2 regions of the Peribacillus sp. NPDC101481 genome follow, and region 2 is predicted to be linked to the other one. Evidence: a T-box and tRNA genes for the amino acid it is inferred to sense, from the RefSeq annotation. Region 2 holds a T-box; the other holds one or more tRNA genes.

Region 1 (17,382 bases), on a different contig from region 2:
TAAGCTCTTCAGCGCCGATGGTAGTTGGGGGTTTCCCCCTGTGAGAGTAGGACGTCGCCAAGCAGGTTTCATATGGAGGATTAGCTCAGCTGGGAGAGCATCTGCCTTACAAGCAGAGGGTCGGCGGTTCGATCCCGTCATCCTCCACCATTTTTACACCTGCCGGTGTAGCTCAACTGGTAGAGCAACTGACTTGTAATCAGTAGGTTGGGGGTTCAAGTCCTCTTGCCGGCACCATTTTAAGATAGTACAAGCACGAGCCATTAGCTCAGTTGGTAGAGCATCTGACTTTTAATCAGAGGGTCGAAGGTTCGAATCCTTCATGGCTCACCATTTTATATGCGGGTGTGGCGGAATTGGCAGACGCACCAGACTTAGGATCTGGCGCCGCAAGGCGTGGGGGTTCAAGTCCCTTCACCCGCATCTTACATGCGGAAGTAGTTCAGTGGTAGAATACAACCTTGCCAAGGTTGGGGTCGCGGGTTCGAATCCCGTCTTCCGCTCCACTTTTCGTATGTGCCGGGGTGGCGGAACTGGCAGACGCACAGGACTTAAAATCCTGCGGTAGGTGACTACCGTACCGGTTCGATTCCGGTCCTCGGCACCATCTTAATATGCGCCCGTAGCTCAATTGGATAGAGCATCTGACTACGAATCAGAAGGTTGTAGGTTCGACTCCCGCCGGGCGCACCATGTTTATTGCGGGAAGTAGCTCAGCTTGGTAGAGCACTTGGTTTGGGACCAAGGGGTCGCAGGTTCGAATCCTGTCTTCCCGACCACGTGATTTTTAATGAATGGGGCCTTAGCTCAGCTGGGAGAGCGCCTGCCTTGCACGCAGGAGGTCAGCGGTTCGATCCCGCTAGGCTCCACCATTTTTCAATCAGATACTTATATTATATTGGCGGTGTAGCTCAGCTGGCTAGAGCGTACGGTTCATACCCGTGAGGTCGGGGGTTCGATCCCCTCCGCCGCTACCAATAAATATAAGGACCTTTAGCTCAGCTGGTTAGAGCAGACGGCTCATAACCGTCCGGTCGTAGGTTCGAGTCCTACAAGGTCCACCATATTCACTTTTTAATGCCGTGGAGGTATACCCAAGTTCGGCTGAAGGGATCGGTCTTGAAAACCGACAGGGGAGTCAAATCCCGCGGGGGTTCGAATCCCTCTACCTCCTCCATTTTTTTAAAAAGCAGCAAGTTGTTTTTAAACAACCTTACATAGAGGAAGCGAAAAAACTATATACACGAAAACTTGATGCAAATAGTTTCATTATTACCGTCGCGGGGTGGAGCAGTCCGGTAGCTCGTCGGGCTCATAACCCGAAGGTCGCAGGTTCAAATCCTGTCCCCGCAATTATTAGGTCCCGTGGTGTAGCGGTTAACATGCCTGCCTGTCACGCAGGAGATCGCGGGTTCGATTCCCGTCGGGACCGCCATTTTTTAAATTTAATACAAATGTGGCTCAGTAGCTCAGTCGGTAGAGCAAAGGACTGAAAATCCTTGTGTCGGCGGTTCGATTCCGTCCTGAGCCACCATATCTTTCATATTACGGCGGTTGTGGCGAAGTGGTTAACGCACCTGATTGTGGTTCAGGCATTCGTGGGTTCGATTCCCATCAGTCGCCCCATTTCGCGGGTGTAGTTTAGTGGTAAAACCTCAGCCTTCCAAGCTGATGATGAGGGTTCGATTCCCTTCACCCGCTCCAAATATGGGCCTATAGCTCAGCTGGTTAGAGCGCACGCCTGATAAGCGTGAGGTCGATGGTTCGAGTCCATTTAGGCCCACCATATTCATATTGTTCCGCAGTAGCTCAGTGGTAGAGCATTCGGCTGTTAACCGAACGGTCGTAGGTTCGAGTCCTACCTGCGGAGCCATGGGGAAGTACTCAAGAGGCTGAAGAGGCGCCCCTGCTAAGGGTGTAGGTCGCGCGAGCGGCGCGAGGGTTCAAATCCCTCCTTCTCCGCCATTTGGCCCGTTGGTCAAGCGGTTAAGACACCGCCCTTTCACGGCGGTAACACGGGTTCGAATCCCGTACGGGTCATAACAAAAAAGGAAGCATACATTCATGTATGCTTCTTTTTTTCATTTCTTTTCATTGATATAACTATCTTTTTGTTTATAAGGGATGTCCCCAAGCTGGGAATCGATATTTTCTTCTTCTAATGTATCTTCATATTCCTTTTGCTTCTTGTTCGGTATATCCACCCTGTTTTTTCCTTCGATGTCATTTGCTGCAAATCCTTCATAGTCTTCTGGAAATCCATCCGTTTCATCCTCGGTTTTATAAAGGTCATTATAATTGTCATGATCGCCGGTGTAATCAGATGGCGTTTCGGATGTACCGAATTTGGCGACTTCACCAAAGCTATCCTCTTTATCCACTACTTCATTTCCATGACGGTTTTCAAAATGATCACCCTTGGATGGAATCAATATATCCTCTTCCACTGGTCGCTCTTGTGTATTAGGAACTTCCGGGGCATGCTCGACACAGTAGAGGGTGCTTGGGATCGCTTCAAGCCTCTCGATGGGGATTTCCCTATTGCAGGTTTTACACTGGCCATACGAGCCTTCTTCCAATGCTTTTAATGCTTCCTCGATTTTCTCCATTTCTGATTGTGCATGCTCATCGAGTGCTTGATTCCGTTCCATCTCGAATAATTCGGTTCCTAGGTCAGCAGGATGATTATCATAAGATGATAATTCCCCTACGGATTCCGTCTGGCTTTTATCCAGAACGGATTGTTCATCATTTTGAATTCTTCTACTTAACTCATTTTTTTCTTGAAGCAGTTCATTTTTTAATTTTTGCGTTTGTTGTTTCGTTGCCATATCCGATTCACTCCTTCTAAAGTCCAAATCTCATTTTATATTGGTAAGATGGTTGTATTATCTATTACCCGAATTGGAGTATAGGAAAACAATATGCAACGGAAGATAGAAAAAAGGACTGAGCGGATGAGCTCAGTCCTCGGAGATTATATAAGATAGCTGATGAATAATCCAATGGCCATGAGTAAGCCAAAGAAGGTGTTCGTTTGGGCCGTGGCTTTCATTGCCGGGACCATCGTGATCGGCTGCGTTTTGCCTACGAAGCCTTTGATTGCGGCCATGGCCTTCGGTATGCTAAGGAAGGCAAGGAGAATCCACGCCGTTACGCTTCCGGTAAGGACTAGCCCAACAAGCCATAGATAAGAGAAGGCGAACATGATTGCCATGAATGTCAGGGCGTTTTTCCTGCCCATCACTACAGGCATCGTTTTGCGCCCATGAGCCTTATCTCCATCATGGTCACGTAGGTTATTGGATAAGTTGATCAGCCCAACCAAAATCCCACTTGGAATGGCAATTAAGATGGCTGTTGAAGAAACATCACCGGTTTGAATGAAATAGGCGATCAAGATTATCAAAAAGCCCATGAACAATCCAGAAAAAAGTTCCCCGAATGGTGTATATGAAATGGGCAGGGGACCGCCTGTATAAAGATAGCCGACAAGCATGCAAACCAGTCCTACTGCAGCAAGCCACCAAGATGATGCGGCACAGATATAGATTCCAATTATCAAGGCGATGGCATACATGCATAGGGCCAAGCTCATGATTAGTTTGGGGGTCATCCCATGACGGACGATCCCGCCGCCGATGCCTACGGATTCCTCCGTATCCAAGCCTCTCTTGAAATCGTAGTATTCATTGAATAAATTGGTTGCAGCTTGAATCAGGATACTGGCAATCATCATGGCAGCGAATAGTAACCAATTCACTCCATCTTCCAAAAGTGCAATCACAGTTCCAAGTAAGACTGGGACAAAAGCTGCGGTTAGTGTATGTGGACGTATTAACTCCCACCAAATCTTCCAGGTCCGTTTAAGGGGAAGTCCATCGTATTCTGTTTGCATTATTTCTCTCCTCAAAATCATTATTGGTTCTCTCGAAATTATAACAAATATTGAAATGTTGCACAAAAGGTTATCCTAATAAATGCAGGAAAAGTGGGTAAGGGCGATAACTGGAATTCCTGGATGATCCATTTCCAAAATCCAGGGTATTTCTCTACATTCGCTAAGATTCATATAATAAGGAAAAAAGCAGGAAAGAATCGTTCGGTAAAGGGGCGTTTTATTGACATGGGGTTCAAGTGAGGTGTATCTTTAAATAGGTTAAAAAGCTTTTAAAATGTACATTTGGGGGGATTTTTTTGGCTATCTCAGAGGAAACTGAACAGTTTCAGGGACTGGCTTCAGCTATACAAAAGGCGAAGGACTTGAATGATCAAGTTCTATTCAGTCATATTAAGAAGATTAAATGCAACAACCCCCTTTCATTTTATCAAGCTGGAAGAGAACGGTACGCGGGTGAACGCTTTTTCTGGGAGGACCCTGCAAAGGAAATAACCATCACCGGTTTAGGCAATGTTAAGAAACTCAAAGCGGCATCGAATGCCGAACGTTATAGAGAAGTCGAAAAGAGCTGGATCAAACTGCAGAATAATGCTGTCAAAACAGGAGTGACCGATGTAGAAGCGACAGGTCCTTTACTGTTTGGGGGCTTTTCTTTTGATTATGAAACTGACAGTACGCTCCTTTGGAATCAGTTCGGGGACAACCTTTTTTATATACCTGCCTTCATGCTGTCAATAGTGGGGAAACAAGCTTACTTAACGACAAACTTACTTTGTTCGCCTGATGATTCAGAAAAACTCTTCATAGATATGATAAATGAACGGGAAGCTTTCCTTTTCGAAAGCTTGGATGGCAATGGATTGGGTGCAAATTCCCTGGTTATGCAGAGGGAAGTCGAACCTGAGGAATGGAAGCGAACTGTCGCAGAGGCTGTTCAGGAAATCAAGACGACAGATCTCGACAAAATCGTTTTGGCAAGGGAGCTTCGACTTGGTTTTGAACGTTCCATCGATTCAGGGAAAGTGCTTGAACAATTGATTGCTGAGCAGCCATTGAGTTATATTTTCAGTTTGGAGGCTGGTGGTGACTGTTTTGTGGGTGCCACCCCTGAACGTTTGATTAAGAAACAGGGAAATGAAGTTTTTTCTACCTGTCTTGCTGGATCGATGGGACGAGGGAAAGATGAGCAGGAAGATGTTTGTCTTGGTGAAGAATTGCTTCATGATGAAAAGAATTTACAAGAACATCAATATGTCGTTTCGATGATATCCAATGCCTTTGATTCAGTATGCGAAAAGGTGGTGGTCCCGGCCCGACCGACACTTATGAAAAACCGTCATATCCAGCATTTGTACACACCGGTCCGGGGTATATCAAAGGAAGGTGTCACGATTTTTGAATTTGTCGAGAATCTCCACCCAACACCTGCTATGGGCGGACTTCCCAAAGAAAAGGCCGTTGTCCGAATTCGGGAAATGGAAGGTCTGGAACGTGGCTTTTATGCGGGTCCCTTAGGTTGGGTGGATACGTATGGAAACGGGGAATTCGCTGTTGGGATACGTTCTGCACTAATACAGAATAATGAGGCATCGCTCTTTGCCGGTTGCGGAGTAGTGGAAGATTCGACTCCCGAAAGTGAATACCGGGAAACGGGGATTAAATTCAATCCGATGTTAAGTGCTTTAGGAGGAAATCTTAATGAATGACCGAGATGCATTGACAGCTTATGCTGCTTCATTCGTCGATGAGCTGGCACAAAATAAGGTGAAGCATGTGGTGGTGAGCCCTGGTTCACGATCCACACCCCTGGCTTTGTTGCTGGTGGAACATCCTGATATTGAAATTCATATTAATGTGGATGAGCGTTCGGCTGCTTTTTTTGCCCTTGGTTTGGCTAAGGCCCTAAAAGAACCAGTCGGACTTCTTTGTACGTCAGGTACAGCCGCTGCAAACTATTACCCAGCCGTCATTGAGGCTTTCTATTCAAGAGTGCCGCTTATTGTACTTACCGCTGACCGCCCGCATGAATTGCGTGATGTCGGAGCCCCGCAGGCGATCGATCAGATACACCTTTACGGGAGACATGTAAAATGGTTTGTCGAAATGGCACTTCCTGAAAGCACGGATGGAATGATGCGGTATGCCAGAACTGTCGGTGCAAGGGCAGTGGCAACAGCTGCAGCTGAACCTGCAGGGCCTGTGCATTTGAATTTCCCACTTCGCGAACCACTGATTCCTGATTTGGAGCAAGCAAAGGAGTGCAGGCAAAATAAAATGACGCCTGCAGTGTTGATTGAAAGTGGAGAACTGTCACTGTCATCATCACAAATAGAAGCTGTTGCAACTACATTGTCACAAGCTAAGCAAGGTATGATTGTATGTGGCGAATTACCTCATCCAGAGATGAAGGAAGCCATCGTCGCATTAGCGGAAAAACTTGCTTTTCCGGTACTGGCTGATCCCCTTTCACAGTTAAGGAGCGGAAGTCATGACAAAGCCGTAATTATTGATTCTTATGATACGTTTCTACGCGATGAAACGGCAAAAGCGGCTTTCAGGCCGGAAGTGATCTTGCGATTCGGGGCAATGCCTGTTTCTAAACCGTTATTGTTATTCATGAAAAAACAAAAACAGGCAATCACTTTGGTCGTCGATGGCGGATCAGGCTGGCGCGAACCAGCCGGATTGGCAACGAATATGATTTACAGCGAAGAGAAAGATTTTTGTTTGCGAATTGCTGAAAGCATTACTCCCTCTCCTGATGATGAATGGCTTCGGTTATGGCAAACCGTCAACGGAGCGACGAAGGAGGCCTTAGCCTCCGTCAGAGATGAAGCGGAGTTAAGCGAAGGCAAGCTTTTCGCCCTGCTTGCTGATATGATGCCGTTGGAATCGACGTTATTTGTCGGGAATAGTATGCCCATACGCGATTTGGATACTTTCTTTTTGAATAATGGTAAAGGAATCAAAACCATTGCAAATCGTGGGGCGAATGGTATCGATGGTGTCGTTTCCACTGCGCTTGGCGTAAGCACGGTATCAAAAAATACAGTGCTGGCAATCGGGGATTTAAGCTTTTTCCATGATATGAATGGCTTGCTTGCGGCAAAACTTCAAAAACAAAATATCACGATATTGCTGGTTAATAATGATGGCGGCGGCATTTTCTCCTTCTTGCCGCAGGCGAATGAGAGGGAACATTTCGAAACGCTATTCGGTACGCCTCATGGGCTTGATTTTTCCCATACTGCCGAGCTTTATGGCGGTAAATACAACAAGGTCCAAAATTGGGATGAGCTAGAGAATGTATTTACAGAGTCATTCGAAATCCAAGGACTCAAAATCATTGAAGTTCCGACAGAAAGAGAGTCCAATCTACAAAAGCATCGAAATTTGTGGAGCTTTGTTTCCCAGGAAATAAAAATGGTGTTAGACGGGGAAATATCATGAATATTGTCAGCAAGGATGTCAATTATGCTGTTGAAATAACGGGAAATGGAGATCCTCTTGTACTTTTACATGGATTTACAGGAAATCGGGATACATGGAAATTCCTCATTCCGCTACTGAGTGACAGGTATACGTTAATCATGGTCGATATCATCGGACATGGTATGTCTGCGTCACCAGCCGATCATCGAAGGTATGAAATGGAGCGTGTCGCTGAGGATATTAAGTATATTTTGGATGTATTGCATTTCCCGAAAGCCCATATCCTTGGTTACTCGATGGGCGGAAGGCTCGGGTTGGGTTTTGCCTGTTTGTTTCCTGAGTATGTTGATACATTGATATTGGAGAGCGCTTCACCGGGCCTTTTAACAGAAGGGGAACGTGAAATCCGAAGGGAAAATGATCGGAAGCTTGCCGAAAGGATTCTTGAAAATGGCATGGAAGCGTTTGTGAATCAATGGGAAAACATCCCTCTGTTTGAAAGTCAAAAACGGTTGTCGGCCAAAACCAGGTCAGCCATTCGGGAGCAGCGGTTGGCAAATGACCCTGCCGGCCTTTCCAATAGCCTTCTTGGTATGGGGACCGGCAATCAGGCTTCATACTGGGAACAACTGCAAACCCTTGATTTCCCGGTGCTCCTTATAACCGGTGAACTCGACCATAAGTTTTGTCGAGTAGCGGACTCGATGAAAAAAAAGCTGAAGCGCGCCGAATGGAAAATAATAAATGATGCGGGACATGCGATTCATGTGGAAGTTGGAGAAAAGTTTGGTAAAATAATAAGTGAGTTTTTAAAGCGAAATAAAAGGAGGAATTAAGATGACGATTCAATGGGAAACGATACGTGAGTATGATGAGATTTTGTATGAAAAATATAACGGGATTGCGAAAGTGTCCATCAATCGACCACATGTACATAATGCATTCACACCAAAAACGACTGCTGAAATGATTGATGCATTCGCAAGGGCGCGTGATGATTCCAGCATCGGTGTCATTATTTTGACGGGTGTAGGCGGCAAAGCATTCTGTTCAGGCGGAGACCAAAAAGTACGTGGGAATGGCGGATATGTTGGTGAAGATAATATTCCACGTCTAAACGTTCTTGATTTACAACGCTTGATCCGTGTTATTCCAAAACCAGTCGTAGCCATGGTCGCAGGTTATGCAATTGGCGGCGGTAATGTCTTGAATGTGGTTTGTGACTTAACGATTGCTGCTGACAATGCAGTCTTCGGACAAACTGGACCGAATGTTGGAAGCTTTGATGCTGGTTATGGTTCTGGCTACCTTGCACGTATCGTCGGTCATAAAAAGGCACGTGAAATCTGGTACCTATGCCGTCAATACAATGCACAGGAAGCATTGGATATGGGATTGGTCAACACGGTCGTACCTTTAGACCAATTAGAAGCGGAAACGGTTAAATGGTGTGAGGAAATGCTTGAGAAGAGCCCAACGGCACTTCGTTTCTTGAAAGCGGCAATGAACGCTGATACTGATGGCCTTGCAGGTCTTCAACAATTGGCTGGTGACGCTACACTTTTATACTATACAACAGAAGAAGCAAAAGAAGGCCGCGATGCATTCAAAGAAAAACGCAATCCGGACTTTGGACAATTCCCTCGTTTCCCTTAATGAAACGCGTGAATCGATGAGACTGACAGCTTGGCGGAAAATCGCCGGGCTGTTTTCTATATCAAAATGGAAGAGGGTAAGCAGCAATGGCAGAAGAAAAGTTGCCGAACTGGCTGAAAAATCGGGCGCATCTTTCACCTGGGCGCCCGGCAATTGAGTTTGAAGGTCATACGTATAGCTTTCTTGAACTGCATACATTATCGGAGAAGATGGCTGGTAAGCTGGCAAGCATTGGTCTGGGCTCCGGTGATTCATGCGCGGTTTTGCTCCGTAACCATATTGATGGTGTTGTCGTTATACATGCACTATTTTATCTCGGTGTGAAGATTGTGATGCTGAATAATAAGTTAACGGCAAAAGAGCTGTCCTGGCAGATCGAGGATAGTGGGACTGCCTATTTGGTTTCAGAGGGTGCCTTCTCCGACAAACTTTCTGATATTAGTGAGGTTCTCCCGGAATTGAACCTTCATTTAATGGAGGAATTGCCGAATGAAGGCACGGCGGAAATACTTCAAGAGTTTTACCTTGAGGATACCGCTACAATCATGTATACATCAGGTACTACAGGAAATCCAAAGGGTGTGATCCAAACATTCGGTAACCATTGGTGGAGTGCAGTAGGGTCGGTTCTGAACCTTGGATTGCATGAGGAGGATTCTTGGTATTGTGCGGTTCCGATCTTTCATATTAGCGGTTTATCCATTCTGATGAAAAATGTGATTTATGGCATGAAAGTCGTTTTGGCGGAACGATTCAATGAACGGGAGGCGAACCGGAGCATTCAGGAAAATGGCGTGACGATCGTATCGGTCGTGACGGCGATGCTGAATAGGATGGTTCAGGAATTGAATGGAACAAGCTATCCAAAAACCTTTCGTTGTTTCCTGTTGGGCGGCGGCCCTGCACCCGTCCATTTACTTGAAGCCTGTAAGGAGAAAGGGATTCCCGTCTATCAATCATATGGGATGACCGAAACGTCTTCACAGATTGTGACGCTGGCACCGGAGTACAGCATGTCAAAAATCGGATCAGCTGGGAAGCCTTTGTTTCCTTCGCAGTTACGGATAGAGAAAGACGGCACTATGTGTGAACCGGGTGTAGTGGGTGAAATCGTGGTTTCAGGTCCGAATGTCACGAAAGGTTATTTTAATCGAATGGACGCTACACAGCAGGCGATTACCGATGGATGGCTTTATACCGGGGATCTTGGTTATCTTGATGAGGAAGGCTTTTTATATGTGCTTGACCGACGTTCGGATTTAATCATCTCCGGCGGTGAAAATGTCTATCCGGCCGAGATTGAAAACGTCCTCAGTATGCATCCTAATGTTTTCGAAGCGGGAGTGACAGGGACTGACGATGAAAAGTGGGGGCAGGTCCCGCTTGCTTTTGTCGTCTTGCATAAAGGTGCAGAGCTTGATGAGAGCGAACTGCTGGAATATTGCAGGGGATATTTAGCATCCTATAAGATTCCCAGGAACGTGATTCTTTGTAAGGAGCTTCCCCGTAATGGCGCAAGCAAGCTTCTGAGACGGGAACTGAAGAAGGAAATGGGGGAAGGGAAATGAAGTTATCCTCCATTTCCCTAAAGCTCATTAAGGCCCCTTTAAAACGGCCATTCAAGACGCATCTCGAAACGGTAAGCGATCGGGAAGTGATAATTGTAGAAGCCATGGATAAGGATGGGTTGATTGGATACGGTGAAGCTGTCCCTTTTACAAGTCCTTGGTATACCGAGGAAACGATCAAAACATGCTTTCATATATTGGATGGCTTCTTAATTCCGTTGACATTGGCCAGTCAGATCAAGCATCCTGATGAGCTGCCGAACTTATGGAGCGGAATCCGGCGGAATGCGATGGCGAAGTCAGCTTTAGAGCAGGCAATCCTCGATTTATATGCGAAGCAGAAAGGAGTCTACCTCGGACGGCTGTTTGGCGGCGAACGAAGTGAAGTGGCCGCTGGTGTAGTCGTTGCATCCAATGATATTGAAGATGCGATGCGCCAGATCGAGGATTTTTCCGGATCTGGTTACCAGCGTTATAAAATAAAAATCAATCCTCAAAATGATCTGGAGTTTTTAGCGGAAATCCGTCGGGCCTATCCTCATATCCCGCTCATGGCAGATGCCAATTCAGCGTACACTCTTGATGACATCACACACCTTCAGAAGCTTGATGCGTTTAAGCTGATGATGATTGAACAGCCGCTGGGACATGACGACATTGTCGAACATTCATTTTTGCAGAAACAGCTGCAGACACCCATTTGCCTTGATGAAAGCATAAATTCATTTCATGATGCCAAAAGTGCGCTGACGCTCCAGAGCTGTGGAGTGATCAACATTAAGATGGCTAAAGTCGGCGGCTGGATGGAAGCTGTAAGAATCCATGATTTATGCCTGGGAAATGATGTGCCAGTTTGGTGCGGCGGTATGATTGAATTTGGCATTTCACGTGCACATAATATTGCACTTGCCACATTAAAAGGATTCACGATTCCCGGGGATATATCATCTTCATCCCGTTATTGGGATGAAGATATAATATATCCTGAAGTACTTGTCGAAAATGGCATGATCCAAGTTCCCGATAAAGCTGGAATCGGTTTTGCCATCAATGAAAAGCGGCTAAAGGAATTGACTACATATAGTAAGTTGTACAAGTGAAAACATCAAAGGAGGTGCATTGCCCACCTCTTTTGACCAAATATTGATAATCCTTTAACTCCTCTCACTCCCCCTGTCTATATAACTCACCCAATTAAAATTTCCTTGGACGGAAACCCCACCCTTTTGGGAAATGATTTTAATAGGATACTAACAAATCAATTCATTGCTTTTCCTGTTAAAACTCTTACTAAATTGAAGAAATTTGCGACACTTCTGTCGAATAACTGGCTAGCCAAGATCACGCTGGATGCTTGATTCGATGAGGCTTGGCAGACAGTCAGTCTGCGGAAAGGGAACGAATGACTGAAATCAACCAGGAACTTTTTTTATTGTCCAGATTTTAGAAAAATCAGATAAATTGGCCGGATAGATCATATTTTTTTGGAAAATGGGGCTTTGTCTATTTTTTCTTTACTGGATTATTTTGTATAATGAAATTAAAAGAATAGCAACCAAGGGAAAGGGAGGGGAGAGTGTATGAAGAAAAAACCGTACCTTATTGCGGAGATTCTACTAAGAAGGGGCATGCCTGACTATGTCATAAAAGAAGTGACATCTTTGGAAGAGTGCGAACTGTTTCTTTTGAAGAGAAAATGGGGCCTATATGACCGGAAGACAGGTGCGTAAAGAATAAAAGTAAAAAAGGAACCATTTCAAGCCGGTCCCCATGCGTTTTTAAGGTTTTTGAAGCCGGTATCTATTGACTGGACGGCCTATGCTGCCATATTGTACGTCAAGCTGAAGGACTTCTTCGCCATGCAAGTATTCAAGATAGCGCCTTGCTGTAACTCTGGCGATTCCAATCCCATCAGCCACTTCTTCTGCAGATAGTGACCCAGGCTGGGTCTTAATGAACTTCGTCACTTGCTCAAGAGTCGCTCCATTCAATCCTTTGGGAACATCATATTTCGGACTCGCTACAGAATGTTTTTTATTTTGAAAGAGGATTCGGTCGAGTTGATTTTGAGAAATTTGATGGTCAGGTTCAACCTCCATCCGAAAAGCAAAATATTGCTCCAGCGTATGTTTTAGCCTATCAAATTTAAATGGCTTGATTAAATAGTCAAATGCCCCGTTCTGTATCATTTTTCTGATTGTTTTCTGATCATTTGCCGCTGAAATGATGATGACATCCACATCCATTTGCTCTTTTCTGATTTGATAAAGTGTATCAACCCCGTTTAAAGATGGCATGAAGATGTCCAAAATGACAAGGTCGGGTTTAGACTGCCTGATTTTTTCCAGACCTTCAAGCCCATTTGAAGCTGTATCAACGACTTTAAAGGCAGGCAGGCGCTCGATGAACTGTTTGTTGACCTCTTGGACCATTGGGTCATCTTCAATTAAAAGTACACGAATTTTGTTAGTCATTTTGGTTCTCCTCTATATCGTGCATCGGAAAAGAAAGAAAAAAGCTTGTTCCTTCGTCAGGGCGTGTCGTGAATTTCATTTCGCCGTTCGCTTTTTTTACAATTTGGTCTATTAGATAAAGACCAATTCCTGATCCTTCCGCACCTTTTGTTGTAAAACCATACTCGAATATATCTTTATGAATGTCCTTGGGAATGCCGGGTCCGTTATCCTCAAGCACGATTTGACAATGAAGTTCATCCTGGTAGATGGATAGATAAACCTGTTTTGTTTCCTCTGAACAATGCTTTAACGCTGCGAATGAGTTTTCGATCAGGTTTCCGATTATCAAAACAAAATCGTGATGATCCAAATCAGCGGGGAAGCGGTCCAATTTCGTGTGCTGGTCCATGATGAGCTTGATTCCGAGTTCCCTACCCAAGGAGATCTTACTTAATATCAGCCCCACTAAATTATCATCGTGAATGTGCTTCGTTAAAAACCTGGTCAATTCCTCTTGTTCTTCCGTAATCTGAAAAATGTAATGCAACGCTTCGTCAAGATTGCCTAGCTGGATCAATCCTGCTATCGTATGAAGTTTGTTCATATGTTCATGGTTTTGAACGCGCAGAGCCTCAACGAATGCTTTGACACTAGTCAACTCTTCAGCTAGCTTCGTCACATCGGTGCGATCCTGGAAAATGGCCACGGCACCAATCGTTTTTTCCGCAATCTTTATCGGTACCCGGTTGCTTACAATATTCCTGTTTTGAACGGAGATCTCCTGATTAAAGATGGGAGATGTCCGGTCAAGCACTTCCGGGAGACGGGTATCGTGTATAATATCATTGATATTCTTGCCTATGACCGCACCATTGATATTGAAAATTTGCTTAGCCTTTTCATTGAAAATCGTGATGGTCTGATTATTATCTATGGCGATGACCCCTTCATGCATGGCATTAAAAGCAGCTGTCCTTTCAACCAACATCCGTGAAATTTCATGGGGTTCAAGTTGGAAGGTCTCTTTTTTTATCCTTTTTGCCATGAGCCATGAGCCGCATACCCCGAATAGAAGTGTAAGGACCAGGATAATCGCGATTTCGCCTTTCAAGTCCTTGATTAATTCCGGTATGGTAGGCAAGATATTCCCAACCAGTACGACGCCGATTTGTTCTCTATCTTTATCAAGGATCGGCACAAAGGCGCGGACGGAAATGCCAAGTTCGCCAGCCGCCTTTGAAAGATACTCGTGCTCAGCGAACGCAGCACTTTCATCACTGCTTTCCGAAGGGGTCCCCAATTGGCTGTACACCGGATGGGAATAACGTATATGCTGATTGTTGAGCACAACTATATAATCTGCTTGATGGATTTTCCTTAAGTTTTCAATAATCGGATTGAGCTGTGTCCATCCTTTGGGCTCTCGGACCAATTTTTGTACTTCAGGGAGTTCGGCAATGGTATGGGCAGTTATCATGGATCGTTTGCCAATTTCATCTTCCCTGACCGAAACGATATTTCCGAATATAAAAATCCCGCCTATTAGTATCGAAAAAGCGACGATTACGAATGATAGCAGGGTGATTTTAATTTGAATGGGCATATGAAAGGATTTATCCATTGTTTTTCCTCCATTACTTCTATACTTTATAGTAACAGAATTTCTATCACTTTTCGCTATTTTTCGCGCATTGTATTACGACAGCAAAAAGCTGTGATAGAATAGTGATAATGTGAAGTGAGCGGTGAGGAGTTGTCGGAATGCGTGCGTTATGGGGGTACTTCTTATTAATTGGCTTGGGGCTGTTGATAGCCGTGTATATATCGTTTCAATCGTTCTTTACAAGCTTCGGTTTCAATTTGCCGAAGGATGAGGAGCAGGTCGGGATGAAGGATCAAATCGTGATCAAGTTCAGTCATGTCGTTGCCGAAAATACACCTAAAGGTCTTGCTGCGAACCGATTTGCCCAACTTGTCGATGAATATACCGATCATCGTGTCAAAATTGAAGTTTATCCTAATCAATCATTATATAGTGATCATGAAGAAATCGAAGCATTACAAGAAAACAAGGTGCAGATGATTGCACCGACTACATCTAAAATTACGAGCATATCAAAGAAGTGGATGCTATTGGACCTCCCTTACGTTTTTCCAACGGACGCTGCCTTGCAGGAAGCGTTGAATGGGGAAGTGGGGGAAGAGCTGCTAAAGCAGCTGAATACCATCGATATCGAGGGGCTCGCATTTTGGTCGAATAACTATAAACAGATCACAAGCAGTAAACCGATACGGCATCCAAGTGATTTTGCAGGAAAGAATTTTAGAATCATGCCAAGTGCAGTCCTGGAAACTCAATTCAAGCATTTTGGGGCTACAACTGCTGAGCTGCAGTTTAATGAAACATATAAAAGCCTTGAAATTAAAGAAACGGACAGCCAGGAAAATACGATTTCGAATATTTATTCCAAGAAAATATATGAGGTGCAAAATTATTTAACGATCAGTGACCACGGTTATTTAGGGTATGTCGTCATGATAAACAAGCCGTTTTGGAACAAGCTCCCTTTGGATATTCAGCAGCAAATCCAAAGGGCGATGGATGATACAACGAAATGGCTATGGATCAAATCAAATGAATTGAATCAGGAACAGCTTCGGGAAATCCAGCAAAAATCGAATATAGACATCTATACACTGTCAGATGAAGAAAAGAAAGAATGGATGAATGAGATGACTGTCATTTATCCGGATTTCGAATCAACGATTGGAACCGAATTGATGACGAAAATGGAAAAGATCCGTGAGAAGCATTTAAAGGAATAACTAACGTAAGGGAATCCCATAGAAAGGGGTTCCCTTCTTCTTTATAGTTCCCGATAGAATTACTCGTCTTGATTTTGTAAAAAATCCATCATCTCTTCATAATCATATGTTTTTAAAACCAAACCATTTTCATCAAACACGATGAATGCAGGTTCTTTCTTTAATTCAAGTTTTGGATATTGCTCATTCAATGACTTGTAAGATACTTCATTCGTAATTGGGCCCACATTGGTTATATTACTCTCTTCTAGTAAATCAAATGTAATTTCTTTTCCAACGGCTTGGAGCGAATACTTATGACCCTCACTAGGCAAAAGATTTGGATGAATTCTAGCGAAATCATCTTTTTCATCTGTGCAAGCAACTAGCATCGATAGGAGTAGAAACATTAAACTTCCAATTATGATCTTTTTCATATTCTCCCTCTCTAAGCTTAAATTTGATTGTTTCATAAATTGTAATAATTAAAGCTTATCATAGGTTGCTTAAGAACAGGAGGCTATCAGCAATCAATTTACTTTGTCAAGAACCGAAACTCCAACTCAAATAAGGGCAGGTGTTTTTGCCGAAAGCTGACAAAGAGAAAAGAACTCTTTATAGTACCGATGTACAAAAAGAAGCGGATCCAATGGAATCCGCTTCTTTCTCGTCTATTGCAATGCAGTTTGCAGTGTCTTGATGTTCTTTTCCATTAAACTAAAGTAATCTTCGCCGGCTTCAATATCTTTATCCGTCAACACTGAAAGATTATGGAGCTCAAGTGATTTCGCTCCCATTTCCTTTTGGATGATTTCGGTTAGTTTAGAACTGATATTCTGCTCAAAAATGACGTAGTTCAAGTCTTCTTCTTCAGCCATGGTTACGATTTTTCCCAGTTCCTTTTGAGAAGGTTCGTTTGAAGACGTAAGTCCTGTCACGCCAATTTGTTCTAATCCGTAGCGTTCCTCCCAATAACCATATGCAGAATGGGAAACGATGATCTTATTGGTACGGCCTGACTCGATCGTCGTCGAGAATTTTTCATCAAGTGCTTCAAGCTTTTCGGAAAGCTCATTGAATTGGCTGTTGAAATATTCTTCCTGTTCCGGCATTTTTTTCGTTAATTCGTCCTTGATGGTTTTAGCCATGTCAATGGAATAGATGGGATCTAACCACAAATGCGGATTAACGCCCCCATGGTCATGACCGTCTTCTTCATGAGCATGTTCGTCTTCATCTTCATCAAGGTGAACCGTTTCCCCCACCGCAATTGTGCTGACGCCTTCTTTGCTTAGAATAGGTTCAGCCTTGGTTACAAAGCCTTCAAGATTATAGCCAATATAGAAAAACAGGTCTGATTCAGCCATTTTCACAATATCCTTTTGAGAGGGTTCGAATGAATGTTCATCCGTTCCGGGAGGATAAACCGTTTCGACGTTTACGTACTCCCCGCCAATGGCCTCAGTGAAGTATTGTAAAGGGTAAACCGTCGTATAAATATCCAAGGCATCCTTGGTTTCTTCTTTACTCGATTCTCCCTTCGAGTTGCCGCAGGCTGACAGAA
Region 2 (5,284 bases):
ACTGTAAACTTGATTCGTTTTTGCTTTCAAAAATTCTTCCAACCGACTGCTGGACATCTGATAGGTATCCAATACTGCTGAAGGTAATTGAAAGCCATTCAAAGATGGTAACATGGCGATGAAATTTTTCTTTGAAACAGACCATGTAAAGTTTTGCATATCTGGGATTTCCTTCATTAATGTTCCCATGGAAAACTTTTCACCTTCCAGATGCTTGATGTGAAATAACTTCTCGGCAATGCAGGTGAAAAGTCCATTCTTTTGCGTTTTCACTTCGTCCTTTAAAAATTCATATTGTTGTTTTTTCTTTTTTCTTGTTGTTACCCCATGGGCAAGCATCGAAGTTGATTCCGGATAGTAAGGATCAATCGTGAGCAGACATGCCTTTAATAATTGTGCGAATCCATAAAATGTAAGTATTGGTTGTATGGAAAGTGGTGCAATGGCAGCCTGATTATAATAAGTTTTAGCATGTTCAAGATGGTAAATAAATGGATAACAATTATCGTAACTTTTTATTTCCGCTTCTGCTATTTTTTCGTGCGTGTAACATTTTTGTAAAAAAAGTTGTGAGGAAGATGCGGAAAAAAAAGGTGTATATTTATCGAAATTATCATTGTTTTCAGGCATTGCAGCTATCCTCCGAATTAATAGAATAATCAAACTTTTATTTCTCTTCTTGACAGTAGTATGTCCTATTGATAACCTACAAATAATATTTTTAAGCAGGAGGGGAAAATAATGTGGGAAAATAAATTTGCAAAAGAAGGTTTAACCTTTGATGATGTCCTATTAATTCCAGCGAAATCAGAGGTTTTGCCGAAAGATGTTAACCTTCAAGTCAACTTAGCTGAAAACTTAAGGCTCAACCTTCCTATCATCAGCGCAGGAATGGATACCGTGACGGAAGCTGAGATGGCAATTGCCATGGCTCGTCAAGGCGGATTGGGTATCATTCATAAAAATATGTCCATTGAAGCACAAGCTGAACTGGTGGATAAAGTAAAACGTTCAGAAAGCGGTGTAATTACCGATCCATTTTTCTTAACGCCGGATCACCAAGTATTCGATGCAGAGCATTTAATGGGTAAATATCGCATTTCAGGTGTTCCTGTAGTCAACAATATAGAGGATCAAAAGCTTGTGGGTATCATTACAAACCGTGATTTGCGATTTATTTCCGATTTTTCCTTGAAGATTTCCAGTGTCATGACTGTAGAGAATCTGGTCACAGCGCCAGTGGGAACTAACTTGGAACAAGCAGAGAAGATTCTTCAAAAATACAAAATTGAAAAGCTTCCCCTTGTGGACGATAATGGTGTCCTTAAAGGACTTATTACGATCAAGGATATCGAGAAAGTCATCGAGTTCCCGAATTCGGCGAAAGATAAGCAAGGAAGATTACTTGCAGGTGCTGCAGTCGGCGTGACCAAGGATACAATGAAGCGTGTCGAAATGCTGGTTAAATCCCATGTCGATGCAATTGTACTTGATACTGCTCACGGTCATTCAGAAGGCGTCCTTGAAATGGTGAAGGAAATCCGCGGGACATATCCTGAATTGACGATCATTGCCGGTAATGTGGCAACAGCCGAAGGTACGAAAGCATTGATCGAAGCTGGAGCTGATGTAGTGAAAGTGGGAATCGGACCTGGGTCAATCTGTACGACAAGGGTTGTAGCTGGTGTAGGTGTTCCGCAAATCACGGCAGTCTTCGATTGTGCGACAGAAGCAAGAAAACATGGTAAAACGATCATTGCTGATGGCGGAATCAAATACTCTGGTGATATCGTTAAAGCCCTAGCTGCAGGCGGACATGCAGTAATGCTTGGCAGTATGCTTGCCGGTGTAACTGAAAGCCCAGGCGAAACGGAAATTTTCCAAGGCCGCCGATTTAAAGTGTATCGGGGTATGGGCTCTGTTGCTGCAATGGAAAAGGGATCTAAAGATCGCTACTTCCAAGAAGATAACAAAAAATTCGTACCGGAAGGCATCGAAGGCCGCCTTCCATATAAAGGACCTTTATCAGATACCATTTTCCAGCTGATTGGCGGCATTCGTTCAGGTATGGGATATTGCGGTACAGCAACATTGGAAGAGTTGAGGGAAAACTCTCAATTTGTCAAAATGACTGGTGCCGGATTAAGGGAAAGCCATCCTCATGACGTCCAAATTACAAAAGAAGCACCGAACTACTCAATGTAATGAATTTAACATATAATCGTCATTAAAATTTATTGTTAAAATAGACAGAGTCTGCGATTACTCTGTCTATTTTTTTTATTTTTTCTGTGATAAACTAGACAAGGTGTCAAGGGAATTACATAAAGTTTCTTCTTTGTAATAGAGATTAGCTTAAAAGTTGGAGGTATTGGAAATTGAAAAAAATCAGCAAGATGACCCTCATTTTCACTTTTGTTTTTGTTCTTGTTATGTCGCAATTTGCCTATCAACCGGGGGAAGCTGTTGCTGAATCTGATAATTTAGGTTTAAAAGCAGAGGCAGCCATCATCATTGATGGTGAAACAGGACAAATCGTGTATGAAAAAAATGCCGATAAAGTATTAGGGATTGCATCCATGTCTAAAATGATGACAGAGTACATCATAATGGAGTCAATTGAAAATGGGAAAATCAGTTGGGATCAAAAAGTTAAAATAAATAAATACGTACATGACCTTTCAAAAGCACCCAATTTGTCGAATGTCGGGTTAACGGAAGGTGAAGATTATACAGTTAAGGAACTATATCAAGCTATGGCCGTCTATTCCGGAAATGCGGCAACAGTAGCTTTAGCACAGCTAGTTTCCGGTAGTGAAAAGAGCTTCGTTAAGTTAATGAACGAAAAAGCGAAGGAATTAGGCTTGAAAAAACATAAATTCGTTAATGCCAGCGGCTTGAATAACAGCGATTTATTAGGGCAATTTCCTTCAGGTGATGAAGATGATGAAAATATCATGACAGCAAAAGATACTGCACTTCTTGCTTATCGTTTAATAAATGATTATCCGGAAGTGTTGAAAATCGCCAGCATCCCTAAATTGAAGTTCCGTGATGGAAAAGAATATCCGAACTTCAACTGGATGCTGCCTGGACTGATATTTGAATATAAAGGCGTAGATGGACTAAAAACGGGATCTACTGACTTTGCCGGATATGGACACACAGGGACGGTTATCCAGGACGGTCAGCGCTATATCACGGTGGTCATGAAGTCCACTAATAAAAACGAACGTTTTGCGGATAGCACTAAGCTTATGAACTATGCTTATGCAACCTTTAAAAAGGAAAAAGTCCTTCCTGCCAACTACCAGGTGAAAGGGAAAGAAACACTTTCTGTAGTGAAAGGCAAGGAAAAAGACGTTAAGATTCAATCTGAAAAAGCGATCGAGCTACTTGTTGAAAATGGTGAGAAAGACAACTATAAAACAGATTTAGTGATCGATAAAAACAAATTGAATGATGATGGTAAGCTGACTGCACCAATCAAAAAAGGTGAAAAGCTAGGTTACATCACAGTCACTCCTAAAAAAGGTGAAGATTACGGGTACATCAACGGAGATCAGGTTAAGGTTAACGTCGTAGCTGCTGAATCTGTTGAAAAGGCAAACTGGTTCGTACTATCAATGCGAGCGGTTGGCGGATTCTTTGGTGACGTATGGAGCAGTGTAGCTTCCACTGTTAAAGGCTGGTTTTAAGTTTCACGTATAAAACGGTTGCGTAATGTATAAAATTATAGTACATTATGGAAAACAATCTGATTATATAAGAAAGCATTGACAGGAAATAGTAACAAGTATTTCTTTCTATAGAGAGCCGATGGCTGGTGGAAATCGGTGTGAGAGTTTTGTGAATCCCTCCTGGAGCAGAGTATGGAAAGCCCTTTTGGGTCAGTAAGTACTTTCGGTTAAAAGCCGTTATCGTGATAAGTGGTAGGCGTTTTAGATAGGCCTTCAACTAGGGTGGCAACGCGGGTTAACTCTCGTCCCTTCTTCAGGGGACGGGAGTTTTTTGCGTTCTTTGATAAAACATAAAAATATTAAGGAGGAACTGAAAATGTTGGATTTGAAATATGTAAGAAATAATTTTGAAGAAGTGAAGCGTGTATTGCAATTTAGAGGAGAAGATTTGACCGATTTAGGTAAATTCGAGGAACTGGATGTAAAGCGTCGGGCTTTGATTGCTGAGACGGAAAAGTTGAAAAGCCAAAGAAATGAAGTTTCACAGCAAGTGGCTGTATTGAAACGGGAAAAAAAAGATGCAGATCAGCTGATTGCCCAAATGCGTGAAGTTGGTGACCGTATCAAAGGGTTCGATGATGAACTTCGTGAAGTGGAAGCCCAGTTGGAAACATTACTTCTTTCCATTCCGAACATTCCGCATGAAAGTGTGCCTGTTGGTGAGACGGAAGACGATAATGTCGAAATCCGTAAATGGGGAGAACTACCGGAATTCAAGTTTGAACCGAAACCACACTGGGATGTAGCCGGAGATCTAGGTATCCTGGATTTTGAACGGGCAGCAAAAGTGACCGGAAGCCGATTTGTATTTTATAGGGGCCTTGGTGCTCGATTAGAACGTGCATTAATTAGCTTTATGTTAGACCTTCATGTTGAGGAACATGGATATGAAGAAATGCTGCCACCATATATGGTTAACCGTGCAAGCATGACTGGCACAGGTCAATTGCCAAAATTCGAAGAGGATGCTTTCCGTATTGAAAGTGATGATTACTTCTTGATTCCTACAGCTGAAGTCCCGGTGACAAACTTCCATCGTGATGAAATCATGAGCATGGACGATCTGCCGATAAGCTATGCGGCATACAGTGCTTCTTTCCGTTCAGAGGCAGGATCTGCAGGTCGTGATACACGCGGGTTAATTCGTCAGCACCAGTTCAATAAAGTTGAACTAGTGAAATTCGTGAAGCCGGAAGATTCTTATGCAGAGTTGGAAAACCTTACAGGGCATGCCGAAAAGGTCCTTCAATTGCTAGGTCTTCCATACCGAGTGCTAAGCATGTGTACGGGAGATCTTGGTTTCACAGCTGCTAAAAAGTATGATATCGAGGTTTGGATCCCGAGCTATGGAACGTACCGCGAAATTTCTTCTTGCAGTAACTTTGAAGCATTCCAGGCTAGACGGGCAAATATCCGCTTCAGACGTGATGCAAAAGGCAAACCGGAACACGTCCATACTCTAAATGGATCAGGTTTGGCAATCGGCCGTACAGTCGCAGCCCTTTTGGAAAATTATCAGCAGGAAGATGGCAGTGTTATCATTC

Evidence for each region. The T-box of region 2 lies ahead of serS (serine--tRNA ligase). A T-box ahead of a tRNA ligase gene usually reads a tRNA of that ligase, here a tRNA-Ser.
Region 1: it encodes a tRNA-Ser, which carries the amino acid that the T-box ahead of serS (serine--tRNA ligase) is inferred to sense. The anticodon was not compared.

Annotation. Positions count from the first base shown of each region.
Region 1 covers NZ_JBIWNJ010000005.1:155,950-173,331, reverse strand. Annotated here, with positions in the region: partial or broken rRNA gene rrf (5S ribosomal RNA) at 1-63, shown strand, start outside; tRNA gene ACIROD_RS24255 (tRNA-Val) at 75-150, shown strand; tRNA gene ACIROD_RS24250 (tRNA-Thr) at 162-237, shown strand; tRNA gene ACIROD_RS24245 (tRNA-Lys) at 258-333, shown strand; tRNA gene ACIROD_RS24240 (tRNA-Leu) at 342-423, shown strand; tRNA gene ACIROD_RS24235 (tRNA-Gly) at 432-506, shown strand; tRNA gene ACIROD_RS24230 (tRNA-Leu) at 519-607, shown strand; tRNA gene ACIROD_RS24225 (tRNA-Arg) at 617-693, shown strand; tRNA gene ACIROD_RS24220 (tRNA-Pro) at 703-779, shown strand; tRNA gene ACIROD_RS24215 (tRNA-Ala) at 797-872, shown strand; tRNA gene ACIROD_RS24210 (tRNA-Met) at 901-977, shown strand; tRNA gene ACIROD_RS24205 (tRNA-Ile) at 988-1,064, shown strand; tRNA gene ACIROD_RS24200 (tRNA-Ser) at 1,085-1,177, shown strand; tRNA gene ACIROD_RS24195 (tRNA-Met) at 1,280-1,353, shown strand; tRNA gene ACIROD_RS24190 (tRNA-Asp) at 1,360-1,435, shown strand; tRNA gene ACIROD_RS24185 (tRNA-Phe) at 1,459-1,534, shown strand; tRNA gene ACIROD_RS24180 (tRNA-His) at 1,551-1,626, shown strand; tRNA gene ACIROD_RS24175 (tRNA-Gly) at 1,631-1,704, shown strand; tRNA gene ACIROD_RS24170 (tRNA-Ile) at 1,710-1,786, shown strand; tRNA gene ACIROD_RS24165 (tRNA-Asn) at 1,799-1,873, shown strand; tRNA gene ACIROD_RS24160 (tRNA-Ser) at 1,875-1,965, shown strand; tRNA gene ACIROD_RS24155 (tRNA-Glu) at 1,969-2,040, shown strand; gene ACIROD_RS24150 (TraR/DksA C4-type zinc finger protein) at 2,082-2,831, opposite strand; gene ACIROD_RS24145 (1,4-dihydroxy-2-naphthoate polyprenyltransferase) at 2,978-3,898, opposite strand; gene ACIROD_RS24140 (isochorismate synthase) at 4,198-5,607, shown strand; gene menD (2-succinyl-5-enolpyruvyl-6-hydroxy-3-cyclohexene-1-carboxylic-acid synthase) at 5,600-7,351, shown strand; gene menH (2-succinyl-6-hydroxy-2,4-cyclohexadiene-1-carboxylate synthase) at 7,348-8,169, shown strand; gene menB (1,4-dihydroxy-2-naphthoyl-CoA synthase) at 8,171-8,989, shown strand; gene ACIROD_RS24120 (o-succinylbenzoate--CoA ligase) at 9,076-10,557, shown strand; gene menC (o-succinylbenzoate synthase) at 10,554-11,657, shown strand; gene ACIROD_RS24110 (hypothetical protein) at 12,138-12,287, shown strand; gene ACIROD_RS24105 (response regulator) at 12,336-13,031, opposite strand; gene ACIROD_RS24100 (ATP-binding protein) at 13,024-14,634, opposite strand; gene ACIROD_RS24095 (DctP family TRAP transporter solute-binding subunit) at 14,775-15,839, shown strand; gene ACIROD_RS24090 (hypothetical protein) at 15,899-16,255, opposite strand; gene ACIROD_RS24085 (metal ABC transporter solute-binding protein, Zn/Mn family) at 16,490-17,382, opposite strand, start outside.
Region 2 covers NZ_JBIWNJ010000011.1:7,303-12,586, reverse strand. Annotated here, with positions in the region: gene ACIROD_RS26135 (YaaC family protein) at 1-630, opposite strand, end outside; gene guaB (IMP dehydrogenase) at 742-2,205, shown strand; gene ACIROD_RS26125 (D-alanyl-D-alanine carboxypeptidase family protein) at 2,379-3,698, shown strand; T-box leader at 3,768-3,993, shown strand; gene serS (serine--tRNA ligase) at 4,057-5,284, shown strand, end outside.